2 regions of the Pseudocitrobacter sp. CD920760 genome follow, and region 2 is predicted to be linked to the other one. Evidence: predicted binding sites of a transcription regulator. Region 2 holds the regulator's gene; the other holds the start of a gene.
What was found. Region 2 encodes LexA, which represses DNA repair genes until DNA is damaged. Its sites were predicted from a motif close to TNCTGTATGTACATACAGNA; they were not measured.
Positions count from the first base shown of each region.

Region 1 (11,125 bases), 2.3 Mb from region 2:
GTCAAAATGCTGTTTTTCGGTCAGGACGATCGCACCCTTGTGACCGATGCAACAGATTCCCCCTGGGATGCTATCGGTCAACTGGAAACCGTCAGTGGTAACCTGTGCACCGCCACCCTCATTTCGCCCCATCTGGCGTTAACCGCCGGACATTGTTTACTGACGCCCCCCAATGGCAAGCCGGATAAAGCTGTCGCGCTACGCTTTGTGTCCCAGAAAGGCGTCTGGCGTTATGAAATTCACGGTATTGAAGGTCGCGTTGATCCTTCGCTTGGCAAGCGTCTGAAGCCCGATGGCGATGGCTGGATTGTTCCGTCTGCCGCCGCGCCGTGGGATTTTGGCTTAATTATTTTGCGTTATCCGCCGGGGGGAATTACGCCGCTGCCGCTGTTTGAGGGTGATAAAGCCGCCCTCACCGCCGCATTAAAGGCAGCGGACCGTAAAGTGACGCAATCTGGCTACCCGGAAGATCACCTTGATTCGCTCTACAGCCATCAAAACTGCGTGGTCACCGGATGGGCGCAAACGTCGGTGCTGTCGCACCAGTGCGATACGCTACCGGGCGATAGCGGTTCGCCATTAATGTTAAAGACAGATAATGGCTGGCAATTGATTGCGGTACAGAGTTCCGCTCCGGGGCCGAAAGATCGCTGGCGCGCGGATAACCGTGCCATTTCGGTGACGGGTTTTCGCGACAAGCTGGAAGCGCTGGCGACAGAGTAATCTTTGTGCCAGGTGGCGCTACGCTTACCTGGCCTACAACACTTTTGCATTTCGTAGGCCTGGCAAACGCAGCGCCCATCCATCAGGCCATTTTAATCAGTACCATGCCGATTATCAGCAGGCCAAGCCCCATCCAGCCTTTGTTATTCAGGCGTTGACCAAACAGGATCCAGCCCGCTGCCAGCGTAGCCATAATCCCGAAGGCACCCCATAACGCATAGGCCACGGATAAATCGATACCTTTTACCGCCTGCGACAGCGCGCTAAACGCGGCCAGTACTGCGGAGATCGAAAGCACACCATAGAATTTGCGGCGAAAACCATCTGAGAACTTCAAAAAGATATTCGCGATAATTTCCAGCACGATTGCCAGCCCCAGCCAGGCGGCGTGAACCCACTCAAACTGTTGCATGGTGAGCCTCCACCGGCTGAGATTTCACTTTGCGGGTACCGGATTTAATCAACACAATCCCGGCGACCAGCGTCGCCAGACCGGCAATCTTCATCGCCGACAGGGCTTCATCAAACAACATGACGCTGAACAGCGTGATGAGCAAAATACCGATGCCTTCCCACAAGGCATAGGCCACACCCAGCGCGATTTTTTTAACCGCGAAGGCAAGGAAAATATAAGAGATGGCAATCATTACCAGCATCAAAATAAAGCCAGCAGAACCGTGACCGACAGCAGCCCATTTCATAGACAGCGTGCCGATAATTTCAGCGACGATCGCAAGGGATAAAAGAATCCAGTAAAACATGTTATTTCTCCTGCTTGAGAATATATTCCGTTGCGGCTCACAGCGAAGTGCAAACCGTAAAATCCAGGTTGTAATGAGTCCTGACGGCGGGCGTCAGTTCAGGCAGAAGAAATAGACTAAAGCGCGTTGCGCCAGTGCTGCTCTGCACAGAGCGAGCTGGAGGTAGGTAAAACAGCGGTGTGAGTGGAAATGAAAGTTTTGAACTGATTGTCCATAAAAATACAATTATCCGCGGTATTGCTTCTCTTCGTTGCGGAAAAAAATTGTCCTCGGTAGTTAAACACAGCTAATTTTTAGCACAACCTTCTGATTAACTCAAAATATTTTCAGATCTTTACCATAAATATTAGATCTAAGTGAGTTCCTTCTCAGACCGTTCGCAATTATGATATTCAGGCTTGTTGTACACTTTTTTCAGGAACCCTTATGGCCAAGCCCATCATTACGCTTAATGGATTAAAAATTGTCATCATGCTGGGCATGTTGGTCATCATTTTGACGGGTATTCGTTTTGCGGCGGATATCATCGTTCCCTTCGTGCTGGCGCTGTTTATCGCCGTGGTGCTTAACCCGGTCGTACAGCTGATGACCCGCTGGCGCATTCCCCGCGTGCTGGCTATCTCTTTACTGATCTGCCTGATTATTATGGTTGCCGTCCTGCTGCTGGCGTCACTCGGCACCTCGCTTAACGAGCTGGCGCGCACGTTGCCACAGTACCGCTCCTCTTTACATGTGCCGCTGCAAAATATTCAGCCCTGGCTGGAGCGCTTTGGCGTGACGGTCTCAGCAGATGAGTTGATTAAATATATCGACCCCAATGCCGCGATGACCTTTGTCACCAGCCTGTTGACGCAGCTCTCTAATGCGATGTCGTCGATTTTTCTTCTGTTGTTAACCGTGGTGTTTATGCTACTGGAAGTGCCGCAGCTTCCGGCCAAACTCCAGCAACTGATGGTCAAACCGACAGAAGGAATGGCGGCGATCCAGCGGGCGATCGACAGCGTGTCACATTATCTGGTGCTTAAAACGGCAATAAGCCTGGTGACCGGCCTGGTGGCGTGGGGCATGCTGGAAGCGCTGGGCGTACGTTTCGCGTTTGTCTGGGGGCTGCTCGCTTTCGCGCTGAACTATATCCCTAACATCGGTTCCGTGCTGGCGGCGATCCCGCCGATTTTACAGGTGCTGGTTTTTGGCGGATTTTATCAGGCGCTGATTGTGCTGGCAGGATATCTGCTGATCAACCTGCTGTTCGGTAATATCCTCGAACCACGCATCATGGGACGCGGGCTGGGGCTGTCAACGCTGGTGGTCTTTCTGTCGTTGATCTTCTGGGGATGGTTGCTTGGGCCCGTGGGGATGCTGCTTTCGGTACCACTCACCATTGTGGTCAAGATTGCCCTTGAGCAAACCATTGGCGGCAGGAGTATTGCCGTGCTGTTGAGCGATCTCAGCGATAAGTGACAGCGTCACGCAAAGCTGCCGACATCTCGTCGGCAGCCTCTTCTTCTCTTACGATTTACCTGCTTTTGCCAGACTAAACCACATCCCAACCGCCAGCAGTAATAGCATCATCCCGGCACTGCTTAACGCGACGCTGTGCGAGAAGGTAAACGCGGTACGTGCGGCATTAATCGTGGCCTCGGCAAGCGTCGGCGTCAGGATTTGCGCCGCTTTAACCGCTTCGCCAATCGATGACGAGGCGCGCGCCGCGATATCGCCCGTCAGCCCTTCCGGTAGAATAATGGACGCGGAAAAGCTGCGGCTCAGCAGTAAGCCAAAGACGGCAATGCCTAACCCCGCGCCCAGTTCATACGCCATGGTTTCAATCGCTCCGGCAGCCGCTGCTTTTTCCTTCGGCGCTGCGGCCATAATCGCCGCCGTTGACGCCAGCAAGGCGCTGGCGGCGCTAAACCCGAGTAAGACCATCAACCCCCACGCCTGCCACTGTTGGGTGCTGAAATCCAGCATCGACAGCCCGAGGAAGCTCAGTGCACTCAGTGCCATGCCGCTCGTTGCCACAGTGCGCAGGCCAAGACGCGCGACCAGCACACCGGCAATCGGGCCGCTGAAACCACTGGCCACCATCAGCGGCAGCATAAATTTCCCGGCCTCGAACGGTGTGAAACCATGTACAAACTGCAGTTCCTGCGCCATCAGCAGCTCAAAACCGACCAGCGCAATCATTGCCGTCATCGCCATCACCACGCCACTGAGAATAATGCGGTGGCTGAACAGACGCATATCGATCATCGGCTTCACCGCACGAAGCTGGATACGAACAAACATCGTTAATAACAGCGCGCCGGTCACGAACGCCCCGCCGATAACCCACGGCGTAACCAGCCCTTTCATCGCGGTCTTGGCGCTATACACCAGCAGCAGGATCGCCACAATCAGCATAATGGCGTGACTCAGGTTCAATGGCTGATCGCGTCGGCCCGGCTGCTGCGGCACGAAGCGCGCGGAAAGCGCCATCACCAGCAACACGATAGGGACGTTAATCAGGAACACCGAGCCCCAGTAGAAGTGCTCCAGCAACATGCCGCCAATCAATGGGCCAAAGGCTGCCCCGCCGGAACCGACCGCAGCCCAGACGCCAAGCGCAATGTTGCGATGACGCGCATCGATAAACAGCGTGCGGATCCCGGCAAGTGTCGCCGGGACGATCATCGCCGCGCCAATCGCCAGCACGGCGCGCGCCGCAATCAGCCAACCGGCATCGGGCGCAAACGCTGCTGCCAGCGACGCCAGGCCAAACAATCCGCTGCCGAGCAACAGCAGGCGTTTAAAACCGATGCGGTCGCCCAGCGCCCCCATCGGCAGTACCATTCCCGCCATCACCAGCGAGTAGATATCAATGATCCACAGTAACTCGTTGCCGCTTGCCCCAAGCGTCATACTCAACGTCGGTGCCGCCACATGCAGCACCGTCGCATCGATGGCGACCGGAATATAGACCAGCACGATAATCACTAACGCTAACCACTGACGAAACATAACTCTCCCTCATTTATTAAAGTTGGACATCCGTCCAGAACGCGATCCTACGGAAAGTTGAACAACTGTCCAGCTTTTTGTTAAACTCGTTGCGCGGTTATTGAGGATGAAAAATTATGGGTTATCTGAGTAAGGACGAACGACGGGAAGAAATTATGCAGGCGGCGATGCGCGTGGCGCTGGCCGAAGGTTTCCCCGCAATGACCGTCAGGCGGATCGCTACGGAAGCCAACGTTGCCACAGGCCAGGTCCATCACCATTTTGCCTCGGCAGGCGAACTCAAAGCCCAGGCGTTTATTCGCTTAACCCGTACCCTGCTGGATGCTAATCCGTTGCCGGAAAACGCCACGTGGCGTGAACGCTTATGCTCAATGCTTGGCAGCGATGACGGCGGGTTTGAGCCCTATATTCGCCTCTGGCGGGAAGCGCAGCTGATTGCGGCGAAAGATCCCGATATCAAGGCGGCCTATATTCTCACCATGCATATCTGGCATGACGAAACCACGGCGATTATCCGCCAGGGCCACGCGGCGCAGGAGTTTACCCTGCGCGATAGCCCCGAGCACATCGCCTGGCGGCTGATTGCGCTGGTTTGCGGTCTGGATGGCATGTACGCACTGGGCATGACGGATATTAATGACGACGCCTTTAACCAGCATGTGGACGCAGCGATCGCCCTGGAGCTGTTTTCACTACCGCACACACACAATATCTGACATGCGCGTGGTATAGCGCGGCGAGAGCAATTCCCGTTTCATCTGCCACGGCTGCGCGATACCCTGCCCGGCAAAATAGAGCGTCCCGCGCCCGGTCTTGTGATTAATGGCATCCAACACGCTCATTAACGCTTCGCTGTCCGCGCGCGGCGCATTGTCATCAAACAGATTCAGCTGCGCAACGCCCTGGCTGAAAAAATCCCCCAGCATTACGCCCGCTTTCTGATAACGTCGCCCTTCTTTCCAGATAACCTCCAGACAGCGCGTCGCGGCATTAATGATGTCGCGACTATCCTGCGTCGGCGTCAGCAATTTTACCGATGCGCTGTTGCCGTAATAGGGCTGCCCGGCGGCAAACGGCGATGTTTTAATAAATGCCGAAATAAACCGGCAATACTGATGTTCCAGACGCAGCTTCTCTGCCGCCCGGCAGGCGTACTCGCAGATAGCCTGACGCATATCTTCGTAATCCGTTACCGGCGCGCCAAAGGAACGGGAGCTGATAATTTCCTGTTTATCCGGAGCGAACTCTTCCAGTTCAAGACACGCTTCGCCGCGCAGCTCGCGCACCGTGCGTTCGAGTACTACGCTAAAATGTTTACGAATAAAGCGGATGTCTGTATCCGCGAGATCCAGTACGCTGTGAATGCCCATTGCTTCCAGTTTTTTGCTAATCCGCCGCCCGATACCCCACACTTCACTGACCGGAAATGCCGCCATCAGTTTACGCTGCCGTTCGAGACTGGAGAGATCAACCACGCCGCCCGTTTGATGCTGCCATTTTTTTGCCGCATGATTCGCCAGCTTGGCGAGGGTTTTGGTTTGCGCGATCCCCACACCAACAGTCAAATGCATACCCTTACTGATTGTTTCGCGAATTTCACGACCAAAATCGGTTAAATCACGACAATTTCTGACACCGGTAAGATCGCAAAACGCTTCGTCGATACTGTAGATTTCCACTCTCGGGGCCAGCGCTTCCAGGGTCGTCATCACGCGTTCTGACATATCCGCGTTTATGTGGAATAGAAAAGCAAGATTTTATTAACCTTTTCTTTAATAGAGAGTTTCTTCATTTTATTTGCGCTATCGGAATATCATTCCAGCAGGTAGTCCACGCCGGGCTGAGCATTTCTCGCTTCATCTTCCACGCTGTATCTACGCCTTGACCCGCAAACCACACACTGCCCAACCCGGACTTATTGATGCCGTCCAGTACCTTCATCAGTTGGGCGCTTTTCTCTCTGGGTTTGTTCTCGTCAAAAAGGTTGAACTGAGCTACGCCATTCGGCGTAAAATCATCAAGCGCGATACCGGCTTTCATATAGCGCCGACCATCCAGCCAAATGCGATCTAGTGAACGCAGTGCAACTTCAATAATGTCTCGCGTATCCTGGGTCGGCAGGGCAAGTTTTTCTCCAGCGCTATTGGCGTAATACACTTCGTTAATGGCGTGGGGTGAGGTTCTTATAAATATGCCGATGTGTCGACAAAACTGGCGTTCACCTCTCAGCTTTTCGGCAGCACGTGTCGCGTACAGACACAGTGCCTGCTGCATGGCTGCTTTTGACGTGATGCGCTCACCGAAGGAGCGTGAGCAAATAATCTGCTGTTTTGATGGCGGAAGCTCCTCAAGAGGAATGCAGGACTCTCCATTCAGTTCCCGTACGGTACGCTCCAGGACAACTGAAAAATTTTCCCGGATAAATCTCGGACTGGATTGAGCAAGCTGTAAAGCATTTTTAATACCCATCAGATTAAGGCGTTTGCCTATTTTCCTGCCCACGCCCCAAACCTCTTCTACGGGCTGATTTTCCAGCAGCGTCATGGTGCGTTTCGAATTATCCGGTGTGAGCGCCAGGACGCCGCGAAACTGTTTCCACTCCTTGCTGGCCCATTGGGCCGATTTGGCCAGGGTTTTGGTCTGCCCAATACCAACGCCAATGGGTAGCCCAACGGTATTCAGGGCATGCGCTTTGAGGCGTCGGCCAAAATGTTCAAAATCTTCGCAACTATCAATGCCCGTCAAATCGAGAAACATTTCATCGATGCTGTACTGTTCAACTCGCGGTGTAATCTCCTCAAGAGCGCTCATGACTCTCTGACTAAGGCTATGATAAAGCGCATAGTTTGAACTGAAAACGTGCACCTTTTCCCTATAACTCTGATTTTTAATCTGGAACCAGGGCACACCCATTTTTATTCCTAACGCTTTTGCACCAGCATTGCGTGCGATAACACATCCGTCGTTGTTACTAAGAACAACAATCGGTTTGCCTCGCAAATCTGGGCGAAACAACGCCTCACAACTGGCATAAAATGAGTTTACATCCGCAAGACCAAACATTGGCATCGTTACCTCCGTCGAGTACGAGTGCAGTTGAGAAACCACGTAACAACACCAAGTAATTGCAATTCATCGGGATAAATAATTGGAAATGCTGGACTCATAGGCAAAAGCGCAAGGCAGGGCTTCAGTTGAAGACGTTTAACGGTAAACTCGCCATCGACTTCCACGACAACAATATCGCCATGAATGGCTTCCTCAGCGCGATCAACCACCAGAATGTCGCCATCACAAAGACCTGGTTCCTGCATACTGCAACCGCTGGCGCGTACAAAAAAAGTAGAGGCTCGTCGACGTATACAGAGCTCATTTAAATCCAGTTCATTTTCGACGTAATCCTGTGCTGGGGATGGAAATACACCCATGATCATAGGTCTTCATGAGCAGAAAAAGGACAAAATACAGGATCTTGTATTCTATAGTTTTCATACGTCAAAAAGTCATTTAACAATATGATTATATTGTTAAATATAAAAATTCCACTCCAAAGAGACATGTTGATTCACTCGCAATAAATACTGGTCATGCATACAGTATTGTGCAATGGAGAAGTAAAGCAAGTAGTTCATAAGCGCGTATTGTGATCTTGTTGAAGTAAGGGCAAATTTAGTTTTGCAAGCAGGAAGTATAGACTGGTGGTTCTGGAACCAACGGAACCGTTCAATGATTGTCACTACATCTCTCGGCTTCAACTATGATGCCAATGTGCTCCCAGCTTCAGAGGCCGGGAGTGTTGCCCGTGTTGTAGCTATCTATAACCAACGTATGGCGGAGTTTATCTGGAATGTTGCCAAACTGGAAAATAACCCCTTAACGTTTGTCGATATTCAAACTCTGCTTGGAGGTGTGACGATTGGTGGTCATAAGGTCAAAGATGTTGAGCAGGTAACTAATCTGGTTGATAGTAGCAGAAAGCTTTTAAAACTGATTAGGTCTGGTCGCTTCTGTTTGGACAAAGAAACACTCACGTTGCTAAACAATATTATTACACGTAACGAAACGCCTGAGCCGGGTATTTTTCGTGATGAGGGCGTGCATTGTATTCATCAGGAAAACACAGAAGTGTCTGAGTTAAATAGAATTTTCATGGAAAATTTTCAACTCATGTTGACAATGCCACCTATCGAAGCTGCGATGATTTTTTTCCTATTTTGTATGTTTCAACAGTTCTTTTCTAAAGGGAATCAACGTACTGGTTTTTACATGATGAATGGCTGGCTGATGAGTAATGGATTCGAACCCATCAGTATTCCTGCTTTTCGTTCTCAGGAGTTTAATGAAAAAATTAGACGCTTTTATGCCAATAAAGATGCTACAGAAATGCTGGCCTTTTTATGGAGCTGCAAACGATAAGCAAAACTAGTTATCATATATCCATTATTCATTGCGAAATAATGGCTTGCACTTCATCTTGAAAGAGGTATGTCTAATGCGGCAATATACAGTATCTCATCCTGGTGTCATCATTGCACGTGATCTGGCTGATATGGGGAATGAAGTGGTCAACTAAAACTGGCCACAGCTTTAGAGTTTTTCCAGTATCGGTTTTCCGATTCGTTTGGGGGTAACCCACCGTTATAGTCATGCGGCCTTAGCGAGCTGTAATAACCGACGATATAGTCTGTGATCGCATGAGCAGCTTCGCTAAAGTTTATATAACCTGTCACTGGCACCCACTCGTTTTTCAGACTTCTGAAGAAGCGTTCCATCGGGCTGTTGTCCCAACAGTTTCCACGTCGGCTCATACTCTGCCTGATCCGGCAACGCCACAGTAACTGCCGGAACTGCCTACTTGTATAGTGGCTACCCTGGTCACTGTGGAACATCACTCCGACTGGTTTACCGCGAATTTCCCACGCCATTTCCAGCGCTTTGATGGTCAGCCTGCTGTCTGGTGAGAATGACATTGCCCAGCCCACCGGTTTCCTTGCGAACAGATCGAGAACAACAGCGAGGTAAGCCCAACGCTTGCCTGTCCAGATATACGTCACATCGCCGCACCACACCTGATTAGGCTCTGTCACTGCGAACTGTCGCTCAAGACGATTCGGGATAACGATGTGTTCATGACCACCGCGTTTATACCGGTGGGTAGGTTGCTGACAACTCACCAGCCCCAGTTCTTTCATGAGCCTGCCGGCAAGCCAGCGTCCCATTCTGAAGCCTCTCAGGGTTGCCATAATCGCTATACTTCTTGCGCCAGCAGAGCCATGGCTGATGTTATGCAGCTCCAGAACCTGACTGCGTAACACCGCTCGCCTGCCGTCTGGCTTTTCGGGGCTTTTTTCCCAGTATTTGTAGCTGCTGCGATGAACCCCGAACACGTGGCAGAGTGTGACCACAGGATACTGCGCTCTGAGTTTCCCGATTAACGAGAACTGTTCAGGGAGTCTGACATCAAGAGCGCGGTAGCCTTTTTTAATATGTCGTTTTCCATTTCAATGCGTTGTAGCTTTTTCTTCAGCTGACGTATTTCAATCTGTTCCGGGGTTATAGGGGAGGCTTTAGGTATTTTGCCCTGTCGTTCATCCCGCAACTGCTTTACCCATCGCGTCATTGTCGAAAGACCCACATTCATAGCACTGGCCGCAGCTGCAACGGTGTAGTTCTGATCAAGGACCAGTTGAGCGGATTCGCGTTTAAACTCTGCGCTGAAATTTCTTTTTTTCATTGGGACACCTGTATTGTTCTGAGATGAGCATATCACCTCTGTTCAGGTGGCCAAATTCAGTAAACCACTTCAGAAGAGTGCTCAAAGCTTTGTGAATGAAACCCAGATTGCAGCAGAGTTTCTTGAAGGGAAGTTGTCGTTGACCGCTGGGATGGCTGTTCATATTGCAGCTTTAATGGGCGGTACACCTGAGTTCTGGATGCGTCTCCAATACATGTACGATTTGCATCAGCAAAAATTGAAAGCTGAACGGAGAAAATAGCTGAAGAGGTATCCAATGAAAGCTGAAAAAGATCCTAAGGTTGAAATCGAATCACCGGCCAATGTGAAGAAGCGAAGTCACCAACGTTATGAAGAGCAAGCGGTAAAGGTTGCGAGAGGTATGTTAGGTTATCAGCCAGCAGTAAAGTCGGTTTACTCAAAATCAGCATCACCAAAATTCTGTCACAAAATTGAGTTCAAGTAATTTGCGCATGCGCAAATTTGTCGGAGCATAGTCTGCTTGAACATTCATTCTCCTCTAATTTATGCATTGCGACGTCTGATCTTGTGTCTGAAAATTTTATTAGTATATCTTTATACTAATAATTTAGATGGCTGCTCTATAAAATGATGGATCTGACTATCAGATCCATCATTAGACCCCTTAAGTTGTATGCTTTAATTATTTTATAGCCACGCATTATAAATTCTTTGCATAACTTCTTTTAATTTATCAGGGATTCCATCAAAATCATCTCCCCATCCTAATGTTTGTTGATAGGCATTAAATGGTTTCTCAGATGTTGGAGCTGGATAGCCAAGAAGATCTTCAATACACTCCTCTACAACAATTACTTTTTCATGGCCGCCAGCGGCTTCTAGTATATGTGGGTTAAATACTTCCGCCCCCTTAACTCCCTGATCTCTA
Region 1 is NZ_CM173490.1:2,572,089-2,583,213, reverse strand. It holds gene AC1MKH_RS12185 (trypsin-like serine peptidase) at 1-723, shown strand, start outside; gene mdtI (multidrug/spermidine efflux SMR transporter subunit MdtI) at 806-1,135, opposite strand; gene mdtJ (multidrug/spermidine efflux SMR transporter subunit MdtJ) at 1,122-1,484, opposite strand; gene AC1MKH_RS12170 (protein YdgV) at 1,601-1,699, opposite strand; gene AC1MKH_RS12165 (AI-2E family transporter) at 1,911-2,945, shown strand; gene AC1MKH_RS12160 (MFS transporter) at 2,994-4,481, opposite strand; gene AC1MKH_RS12155 (TetR family transcriptional regulator) at 4,598-5,197, shown strand; partial or broken gene umuC (translesion error-prone DNA polymerase V subunit UmuC) at 5,174-6,223, opposite strand; gene umuC (translesion error-prone DNA polymerase V subunit UmuC) at 6,270-7,544, opposite strand; gene umuD (translesion error-prone DNA polymerase V autoproteolytic subunit) at 7,553-7,915, opposite strand; gene AC1MKH_RS12135 (Fic family protein) at 8,208-8,897, shown strand; one part of gene AC1MKH_RS12130 (IS3 family transposase) at 9,047-9,966, opposite strand; one part of gene AC1MKH_RS12130 (IS3 family transposase) at 9,966-10,215, opposite strand; gene AC1MKH_RS12125 (hypothetical protein) at 10,493-10,681, shown strand; gene AC1MKH_RS12120 (ATP-dependent nuclease) at 10,885-11,125, opposite strand, start outside.
Region 1: umuD (translesion error-prone DNA polymerase V autoproteolytic subunit) is a predicted target of LexA. The motif match lies at 8,061-8,080, and genes of this name have one in related genera.

Region 2 (11,125 bases):
CTGACGCTCAACACCATGACTATTCTGCTTTCGGTCGCGGGGCTGGCGCTGGCGTGGGTTTATCCGTTTATGAAGCGCTATACCCATCTGCCGCAGGTGGTGCTGGGCGCGGCGTTCGGCTGGTCGATCCCCATGGCTTTTGCCGCCGTCAGTGAATCGCTGCCGTTGAGCTGCTGGTTGATGCTGCTGGCGAATATCCTGTGGGCGGTGGCGTACGACACGCAGTATGCGATGGTTGACCGCGACGATGACGTGAAAATCGGCGTGAAATCGACGGCGATTCTGTTTGGTCAGTATGACCGCTTAATTATCGGCATTTTGCAGGTGGGCGTGCTGGCATTAATGGCGGCGATTGGTTATCTGAACGGACTTAACTGGGAATTCTACTGGTCCATCTTGATTGCGGGCGCGCTGTTTGCGTACCAGCAGAAGCTGATCCAACACCGCGAACGCGCAGCCTGTTTCCAGGCGTTTATGAACAATAACTACGTTGGGCTGGTGTTGTTTATCGGTCTGGCGATGAGTTACTGGCACTTCTAAAAATGAAAAAGCCGGATTTTATCCGGCTTTTTTATGGCGGGGGCGCTGCGCTTGCCCGCCCTACAAGCTCCGTGCCGTAGGCCTGATAAGCGAAGCGCCATCAGGCGTCTTTCGGCGCCGGTTCTTCGTCCTGCGTCACACTCTCAATCGTCAAACGCACGTCCGGAGTGATGAGGTTCGCCATCATCTGGTAAACCTTCATCGTTTCTTCCGGCTCGGCGTCGCCGCTGTCGCTGATATAGCCTTCATCACGCAGCGTCAGCACCAGCGATGAGAACACCGCTTTGTCAAAGAACTCCGGCGAGTTAATACCGTGCAGCACCGACAGACGTTGCGCCACGGTACGGCTCTCTTTCTCCAGCGTACTACGGTTCATCGATGGGTTGGCGCTCAGCAGCCAGAACGTAATGGCATACCGTTGCAGCGTTTCACGCGCACCGGCGGCCAGCAGTTGCAGGGTGCGGGAGTGGGACGGATTAATATGCAGCTCATCGCCCTGACGGGTGATCAGCGCCTGGCGTTCCATCTCGTCAACCAGCGTATCAATCACCGACGCCAGCTCTGCTTTTTCCCAGCGCAGGAACAGCTCGGCCTTCAGCATCGGGTAGATCACCTCAACCATATTCTGCACATCCGCGCGCGAAACATGGCGATGCTGGGTCATGATGGTCGCCAGCAGCGACGGCATGATCAGCATATGGGCGATGTTGTTGCGGTAGTAAGTCATCAGCACCGCCTGCTCGCGCGGCAGAATGATGATATCGCCGATAGTGTCTTTCTCGACTTCGAACTTGTTCATCTGCAGCGCGTGGTCGATAAGCTCGCTGGCCGTCACGTTTGGCGTGGTGGCATCCGGCGAATACGGCGCATTGCGCAGCAGCGACAGGTAACAGTCCAACTGTTGAGTTAACTGCTCGCGGGTCAGAGAACGCTGACGAGACGCCAGCAGCGCGGTACAGCACAGGTTCATGGCGTTCGCCGCACCTGCGTTGTTAATGCGCACCATCAGTTCGGCGGCGATACCGTTCACCGTTGGCGTCAGCCAGGCCGGACGAATGGCTTCGATAGGATCGATAGATTCGCGCCACTCCGGTACGTGATGGTTCAGGTAGTTCATCAGCGGAATCGGCTCGCCGAAGTTCACATAGCCCTGGCCCAGGTTGCGCAGCTTGCTCAAGCCCTTGAGCATCTGCGGCAGGCTCTCTTTCTCTTTGGTCGCACCGCGCAGCTCTTTCGCGTACGTGCCCACTTCCATCACGTGCTCGTAACCGATGTAAATCGGCACCAGTGTGATAGGACGCGTACCGCCGCGCAGCATCGCCTGAATGGTCATCGACAGGGTGCCGGTTTTCGGGTCCAGCAAGCGGCCAGTACGGGAACGCCCGCCTTCCACAAAGTATTCAACGGAATAACCCCGGCTGAACAGCTCGCCGAGATATTCGCGGAACACGGTGGAGTAGAGTTTGTTGCCCTTAAAGGTACGGCGAATAAAGAACGCGCCCAGGCGACGGAAAATCGGGCCGGCTGGCCAGAAATTCAGGTTGATACCGGCAGCAATGTGCGGCGGCACCAGCCCCTGATGATAGAGCACGTAGGAGAGCAGCAGGTAGTCCATATGGCTACGGTGGCACGGCACATACACAATCTCGTGGCCGTCGTGCGCCAGCTGGCGAACGCGCTCGGCGTTGTGCACGTTGATACCCTGATAGAGACGGTTCCAGGTGAAGCCCAGAATGCGGTCCGTCAGGCGAATCATCTCGTAGGAGAAGTTGGCAGCAATCTCTTCCATCAGCGCGATGGCGTTTTGCTGTGCTTTTTCATGAGAGATTTTTTTGCTGCGCGCTTCATCTTCAACCGCTTTGGCAATCGCGCGCGAGGCGAGCAGCTTGTTGAAGAGATCCTGACGCGCTGGCAGGCGCGGGCCTACCGCGGCCAGACGCTGGCGGGCAAAGTGCATACGCGCCACGCGCGCCAGTTTTTGCGCGATAATTTTATCGGTACCGTGTTCATCGGCCATGCGGCGCAACGAGACGGACGGCGAGAAACGCACAAAGCTGTCGCGGCCGAGCCAGGAGACGGCGAAGAATTTCTGGATGCCGTTCAGCATGCGCAGCGGCGGGTTCACCTCGCCTTTCTCGCGCCCCGGACGACGACCAAACATCACCGACACCGGCACCATCTGCACGTCCAGATTCGGATTGCTGCGATGCAGATCGAGATAGTCGTGGAACAGCTTGATAGACTCTTCTTTCGGCGTGTAATAGGTGAACACGCGCGGGCCGCCATGGATAAACACATAGCGGGGCAGTAAGGTGCCGTCGATCTCCAGCGGCTCAAGCGGGTCTGGGAGATCGTGCGCCAGGCACTGGGCGCGCAAGGTCAGTAAGTCGGCCTTAGAGTTATAAGGCAGGACGTACATGATCGGGCGCGACGTATCGAGCCCCAATTCCTGGGCAGGCTCTGCCGGAATAGACTTGCTTTTTACCAGTATGCTTAATGGTAAATTCAGTAATTTGTAGTAAATTCGTGGCCAACCGGACATAAACGATGTAAAGCCTCTGGTTAATCATGCAAATGCGCGGCAAGAATATCAGAAAGTCAGCAGGATTTCTGTTCTACCGCCGATAACAGCTACTGTCATTGATGCGTATAACGCTAAAAGGTTCTATTTGATGGCCAATAATACCACTGGACTCACCCGAATTATCAAAGCGGCTGGTTATTCCTGGAAAGGTTTTCGCGCGGCGTGGGTAAACGAAGCCGCGTTCCGCCAGGAAGGGGTCGCCTCGGTTGTGGCCATTATCATCGCTTGCTGGCTGGACGTTGACGCCATTACCCGCGTCTTGCTGATAAGCTCCGTCCTTCTGGTGATGATAGTGGAAATTCTCAATAGTGCGCTGGAAGCGGTGGTTGACCGCATTGGTTCTGAATATCACGAACTCTCCGGGCGGGCGAAAGATATGGGTTCTGCGGCGGTATTGCTGGCGATTTTCGTCGCGGTGATGACCTGGGGCGTGCTGCTGTGGTCGCATTTCCACTGAGCCTCGCATAATCTGCGAAAACTCCTGTATTTTGTGTGTTTTGCGGTTCCAAAATAGCCGTTAACTGTATATACTCACAGCATAACTGTATATACACCCAGGGGGCGGAATGAAAGCGTTAACGACCAGGCAGCAAGAGGTGTTTGATCTCATCCGGGATCACATCAGCCAAACGGGCATGCCGCCAACGCGTGCGGAAATTGCTCAGCGCCTGGGGTTCCGTTCCCCGAATGCGGCGGAAGAGCATCTGAAAGCACTGGCGCGTAAAGGCGTCATTGAAATTGTTTCGGGCGCCTCGCGCGGCATTCGTCTGCTGGTGGAAGAAGAAACCGGCCTGCCGCTGATTGGCCGCGTTGCCGCCGGTGAGCCGCTGCTGGCACAGCAGCACATTGAAGGTCACTATCAGGTCGATCCTTCACTGTTCAAACCAAACGCTGACTTCCTGCTGCGGGTTAGCGGCATGTCGATGAAAGATATCGGCATTATGGACGGCGACCTGCTCGCGGTGCACAAAACCCAGGACGTGCGTAACGGTCAGGTGGTTGTTGCGCGTATCGACGAAGAAGTGACGGTAAAACGCCTGAAAAAACAGGGCAACGTCGTTGAACTGTTGCCGGAAAACAGCGAGTTTTCCCCGATTGTCGTCGATCTTCGCCGTCAGAACTTCTCCATTGAAGGGCTGGCCGTTGGCGTGATCCGCAACGGCGAATGGCTGTAATCCTCTCCCGATAACAACGGCGCATCATGCGCCGTTGTTCGTTCTCTTTTCTGTTCAGGTTCCTAACCATGTCGCTCTTCACGGCTGCCGACAAGGCATTATGGCGTCTCGCCCTCCCCATGATTTTCTCCAATATCACGGTTCCCTTACTGGGGCTGGTGGATACGGCGGTGATTGGTCATCTGGATAGCGCGGTCTATCTCGGCGGCGTGGCGATTGGCGCAACGGCAACCAGCTTCCTGTTTATGCTGCTGCTCTTTTTACGTATGAGTACCACCGGCTTAACTGCGCAGGCCTTCGGCGCGAAAGATCCCCTTCGGCTTGCCCGTGCGCTGGTGCAACCGCTGCTGCTGGCGCTGGGGGCAGGGTTACTTATCGTACTGTTCAAAGGTCCGCTGATTAATCTGGCGCTCACCGTTGTCGGCGGCAGCGATGCGGTGCTGGAGCAGGCGCGGCGCTTCCTTGAAATTCGCTGGTTAAGCGCGCCCGCCTCGCTGGCCAACCTGGTGTTGCTGGGCTGGTTGCTCGGCGTTCAGTACGCGCGTGCACCGGTAATTTTGCTGATCGTCGGCAACGTCCTGAACATCGTTCTCGATCTGTGGCTGGTGATGGGCCTGCATATGAACGTGCAGGGGGCGGCGCTGGCGACGGTGATTGCCGAATATGCCACGATGTTAATTGGCCTGCTGATGGCGCGTAAGGTGCTGGTGCTACGCGGTATTACATCTGAAATGCTGAAGACGGCCTGGCGCGGAAATATGCGCAGCCTGCTGGCGCTCAATCGCGACATTATGCTGCGCTCGTTACTGCTTCAGCTCTGCTTTGGCGCATTAACCGTATTTGGCGCGCGGCTGGGCAGCGATGTGGTGGCGGTCAATGCGGTACTGATGACCATGCTTACCTTCACCGCCTATGCGCTGGATGGCTTTGCCTATGCTGTGGAAGCGCACTCCGGGCAGGCTTATGGCGCGCGTGATGATAGCCAGTTACAGCAGGTCTGGCGCGCGGCCTGCCGACAGGCAGGCATTGTGGCGCTGGCGTTTGCGCTGGTGTACGCCCTGGCAGGTAGCCATATCGTGGCAATGTTGACGTCACTGCCGTCGTTGCAGCAGCTTGCCGATCGCTATGTGCTCTGGCAGGCAGTCTTGCCGGTAATCGGTGTCTGGTGTTATCTGCTGGATGGCATGTTTATTGGTGCGACACGGGGTGCGGAAATGCGTAACAGCATGGCCGTGGCTGCCGCCGGGTTCGCCTTAACGCTGCTGACGGTGCCGGTATTAGGCAACCATGGTTTATGGCTGGCACTGGCGGTATTCCTTGCGCTGCGTGGCCTGTCGCTGGCGGTTATCTGGCGTCGTCACTGGGAAAAAGGCACCTGGTTTTCGCCGCAGACATAACGGCGTGGATGGTTAAAGATTCTGAATAGTGAATCGTCAGCGATATCCTCTTCTACACTTATTATCACGTTCAGCAGAAATGAACGCCGAAGGACGAAGTGATATCTCATCCATGATCGAATGATAAGGAGCTGATGATGAACAAAGACGAACTCAGCGGTAACTGGAAACAGTTCAAAGGTAAAGCGAAAGAGAAATGGGGCAAACTGACCGACGATGACATGACCGTTATCGAAGGTAAACGCGATCAGCTGGTCGGTAAAATCCAGGAACGTTATGGATATGCCAAAGATCAGGCTGAGAAAGAAGTCAGCGATTGGGAAACCCGTAATGATTACCGTTGGTAATCTCGCTGATGCGTAACGCTTAACTCCCCTCAATAAGCGTTTCTACCCGCTGGTACAAGGATGTGCCAACCCTCGAATTACCGTGCCTTTTTCTTGATCTGAATGGTGTGGTCGTGGTGGCAATGCCCGTGTGAACTGCATGCCTCTACTTCCACACATTCTGCGCACAGACCGTGTGCTTCAATCACATTATGGCGTAACGCAAAGCCCATTCGTGCCGCGACCATATGCATAATATCTTCCACGCCTTCCGCACACTCTTCCTTCACCACGCCGCAGCGATCGCAGATAAACATCGCCGATGTATGCGTAGGTTGATCAAAAAGATGGCACAGCACATAGCTGTTGGTGGATTCCACCTTATGCACAAACCCTTGCTCGAGTAAGAATTCCAGCGCGCGATAAACGGTAGGCGGCTTAGCCTGCGGCTCTTTCACGCGTAATAGATCGAGAAGATCGTACGCGCTGATGGCACCCTGTTGCAGGCTCAACAGACGTAGCACTTCCAGACGCTGTGGAGTCAGGCGCACGCCGCGCTGCGCACACAGCTTTTCAGCCTGCGCCAACATATCTTGCGAAGTGGTCTTATCCATTTTGCGTCCTCGCGCTACGGGGGAAATAGACCTCTACTTTACCATGTTATGGCAAAAACACCGAGTGCCTGAATAATCGCCAACCTGAGGTAAATCCTAAACATCGCCATTTCTTGCCGACAACGCGAGAAAAGCTGGGAAGCGCTTTTGACCTCATCTATAAATAAAGCTGACGTTAATCATAATTATAAATTGCCAATAATCCTGACATATCCTGTGTTTTTTCCTCTTAATTCAACGCATTCACAGCAATAGTTCACCCTTATGCTTCATGGGTATGGGGCGTATTCACCTGCAAATGAACGGAATAACTGTGAAAAAAAACATTAGAAACACGATTCTCCCGCTTACGGCATCTTTGTTTATGGCAAATCAGGCGCATGCCGCCAACACCTGGTCAGAAGCGCGAAATGATGCGATGGGGGGCACCGGCGTGGCGTCGGCAAATTACGGGAGCGGCGTGCTGATTAACCCCGCGCTGTTGGCGAAAGCCAAACCGGACGATGACATTACGGTGATTCTTCCTGCCGTGGGTGCGCAAATTACCGATAAAGACAATCTTCAGGATGAAATCGACGAGATTAATGACAAAGTTAATAACTATCGCGGCGTACTTAATGACCTAACTTTGCAGGATATTCTGCTCGACCCACAGGGTACGTTAGGGCAGTTTCAGGGCGCGGCAGGCGATCTGGCCAGCGAGCTGGATTATCTGAAGGGCAAAACCGCGCGCGCCAGCGGAGGGGCAGGGATTGCCGTCAGCATTCCAAACGACGTGCTGTCGGTGGCGTTTGTCACCAAAGCCTATGCCCATGGGCGGGTGAGTTCCGCTATCGATCAAGGTGATATTGATTACCTGAGAGGAATTGAAGGCAGCCAGACGACGGCGATTACTGAGGCCGGAAAAGCCGTGGTGGGGGGCTCGGATGAAATCACCAAACACCTTAATTCAACAGCTTCAGGGCGCGTGGCGATTGTCTCTGACTACGGCGTCGCGGTGGCGCGGCAATTTGAGCTGGGCGATGTGCCCGTTTCGGTCGGCATCACGCCAAAGCTGCAAAAAACCTGGCTCTATAACTACACCACCTCTATCTACAACTATGACAGCAGTGACTGGAACAGCAGCCGCTACCGCAACGATGATACCGGCTTTAACGTCGATGCCGGTATTGCGGCTGACTTTGGCGAGAACTGGACGGTGGGCGTGAGCGGGCAAAACCTGATCTCCCGGGATATCGACACCAAAGATGTCTTTATCACCAATGGTGAAACGGGCGTGACGACCAACTATAAAGACACCTACCAGATCCGCCCGCTGGTGACCGCTGGGGTGGCGTGGCATAACGATTTGGTGACGGTGAGTGCCGATGGCGATTTGACCGAAACAAAAGGGTTTAAAAGCGAGGATAACTCGCAGTATGTTGGCGTCGGGGCGGAAGTTCGCCCACTCGACTGGCTCGCCGTGCGCGCTGGTTATCGTGCGGACGTGAAGAATAATGACAGTAATGTCTTCACCGGCGGTGTGGGTTTCGCGCCGTTTAACCGCGTGCATGTCGACCTGATGGGGCTGGTTGGTGAAGATGAAACCTGGGGGGCTGGCGCGCAGTTAAGCGTCACGTTCTGAGCCTTTTGCCGGATGCGCTACGCTTATCCGGCCTACCCGGTAGATGCCCCCGTAGGCCCGGCAAGCGCAGCGCCTCGGGCAGCCAGCCGCACCTTAGCCACCGTAGGCCCGGCAAGCTCAGCGCCCCGGGCGATTCACCGCGCCCACCGCCGATACACCATCGCAACCTTGCCTCACCGCTTTTGCTTTGTGCTATAGTAGCGCCCCTTTTTCAGAATGCTTAATAAATCGCCATGCCAGAATCTTCGTCCACCGTTTTCCCTGCACACCGTTTTTCCATCGCGCCGATGCTCGACTGGACCGACAGACACTGCCGCTATTTCCTGCGCCAGTTGTCGCGCCACACGCTGCTGTACACGGAAATGGTCACCACTGGAGCGATTATTCACGGTAAGGGCGACTACCTGGCCTACAGCGAAGAAGAGCACCCGGTCGCATTGCAGCTTGGCGGTAGCGATCCGGCGGCGCTGGCGCAGTGCGCGAAACTGGCAGAAGAGCGTGGTTATGACGAGATTAACCTCAACGTCGGCTGCCCGTCCGATCGCGTACAGAACGGGATGTTCGGCGCCTGTCTGATGGGCAATGCCCAACTGGTCGCCGACTGCGTGAAAGCGATGCGCGATGTGGTATCCATTCCTGTGACGGTGAAAACGCGTATTGGCATCGATGACCAGGATAGCTACGAATTCCTCTGCGACTTTATCAATACGGTGGCCGGACGCGGCGAGTGCGAGATGTTCATCATCCATGCGCGCAAAGCCTGGCTTTCTGGTCTCAGCCCAAAAGAGAACCGTGAGATCCCGCCGCTGGACTATCCGCGCGTGTATCAACTGAAGCGTGACTTCCCGCACCTCACAATGTCGATCAACGGCGGCATTAAATCGCTGGAAGAGGCGAAAACCCATCTGGAACATATGGATGGCGTCATGGTCGGGCGCGAGGCGTACCAGAACCCCGGTATTCTGGCGACGGTCGATCGCGAAATCTTTGGTATCGAAGGTGCGGATGCGGACCCGGTTGCGGTGGTGCGCGCGATGTACCCCTACATCGAACGTGAACTGAGTAACGGCACCTATCTGGGCCACGTGACGCGTCATATGCTGGGTCTGTTCCAGGGCATTCCGGGCGCGCGCCAGTGGCGTCGCTACCTGAGTGAGAACGCCCACAAAGCCGGAGCGGATATCAACGTGCTGGAGCACGCACTGAAGCTGGTTGCCGATAAGCGTTAAAATTTCACTAAAAACTGGTCAAATTCACCACGCCCGGCACGTAGTTGTCGGGCGTTTTTATTGAATATCAATAAGTTAATTTTGGCATGATTCTTGTAATAGCACAGACAGAGAATGACGATATCTTTGGGAGAGAGCCATGTTTGAGCTACTGTTTGTGATTGGATTTTTTGTGATGCTGCTGGTAACGGGCGTTTCACTACTGGGCATTATTGCCGCGCTTTTTGTCGCCACGGCGCTAATGTTTGTCGGCGGCTTATTCGCGCTGATGTTTAAATTACTGCCCTGGTTACTGCTGGCGATTGCCGTGGTATGGGTGATTCGGGCGATTAAAACACCAAAGATCCCCGAGTATCGGAGTAATAACCGTTGGCGTTACTAAGGTATTGAGGGGTTCGTCACACAATAGAAATTTTGCATAAAACTGCATAGGTTTCGCGTAATAAATCTGTCACTATTGCGCCGTTAACGAATTCATCGAGCTGTACCCTACATACAGCCGAACTAAAAAAAGTAAGGGCTTCCCATGTGGAAGCCCTAAGCTTTTCTAGGGGATTAACAGGCTCGAACCCTGTGTCGCCCGGCTCTCAAGAACCTCGTGCGCATGCTTCGCATCCGACAGCGCAAACTTCTGTTTCTCTGCCACATCCACTTTAATCACACCGCTGGCAATCAACGAGAACAGCTCATTGCTCGCTTCCTGCAACTCTTCGCGCGTTGTCACGTAGCCGTACAGGGAAGGGCGGGTCACGTATAACGAACCTTTCTGGTTGAGAATTCCCAGGTTCACACCCGTGACTGGCCCGGAGGAGTTGCCGAAGCTCACCATCAACCCGCGACGTTGCAGGCAATCCAGCGACGCTTCCCAGGTATCTTTCCCGACCGAGTCATACACCACGCGCACTTTCTTACCGCCGGTAATCTCCTTCACACGTTCGACGATATTCTCATCGCGATAGTTAATCACCTGCCACGCACCGGCCTCCAGCGCACGTTTGCCCTTCTCCGCGCTGCCGACGGTACCGATAAGTTTCGCGCCCAGCGCTTTCGCCCACTGGCAGGCAATCAGCCCTACGCCGCCCGCTGCGGCATGGAACAGGAACGGCTCGTCCGGTTGGATTTCATAGGTTTTGCGCAGCAGGTAAAACACCGTCAGTCCTTTCAGGAACGACGCCGCCGCCTGCTCAAAAGTGATGGCATCTGGCAAAATCGCCACCTTATCTTCCGCCACGTTATGCACTGCGCTATAGGCACCCAGCGCAGACTGCGCGTAAACCACCCGATCGCCGATGTTAACGTGTTTCACGTCTTTACCGATTTTCGTCACCACGCCCGCCGCTTCGGTACCCAGGCTGCTTGGCAGCGACGGTGGTGGATAAAGCCCGCTGCGGATGTAGGTATCGATATAGTTAATACCGATAGCCTTGTTCTCGACCTGCACTTCGTGGCTCGCCGGATCGGCGGGGGTGAAGTCTACGGCCTTGAGTACTTCGGGGCCGCCATGCTTGTCAAATTCGATGCGTGTTGCCATGCTTCCTCCTGAACAATGTGGTAATCTTTCGACCCAATCTTTATCTCGGTAACTCCATTCACTATGGCAGCAAATAAACCCTTCAACAAACAACAGACTGAAGCT
Region 2 is NZ_CM173490.1:297,742-308,866, forward strand. It holds gene ubiA (4-hydroxybenzoate octaprenyltransferase) at 1-540, shown strand, start outside; gene plsB (glycerol-3-phosphate 1-O-acyltransferase PlsB) at 641-3,082, opposite strand; gene AC1MKH_RS01380 (diacylglycerol kinase) at 3,213-3,581, shown strand; gene lexA (transcriptional repressor LexA) at 3,691-4,299, shown strand; gene dinF (MATE family efflux transporter DinF) at 4,368-5,696, shown strand; gene AC1MKH_RS01395 (CsbD family protein) at 5,834-6,043, shown strand; gene zur (zinc uptake transcriptional repressor Zur) at 6,121-6,636, opposite strand; gene AC1MKH_RS01405 (conjugal transfer protein TraF) at 6,935-8,260, shown strand; gene dusA (tRNA dihydrouridine(20/20a) synthase DusA) at 8,494-9,489, shown strand; gene pspG (envelope stress response protein PspG) at 9,629-9,871, shown strand; gene AC1MKH_RS01420 (quinone oxidoreductase) at 10,037-11,020, opposite strand; gene dnaB (replicative DNA helicase) at 11,084-11,125, shown strand, end outside.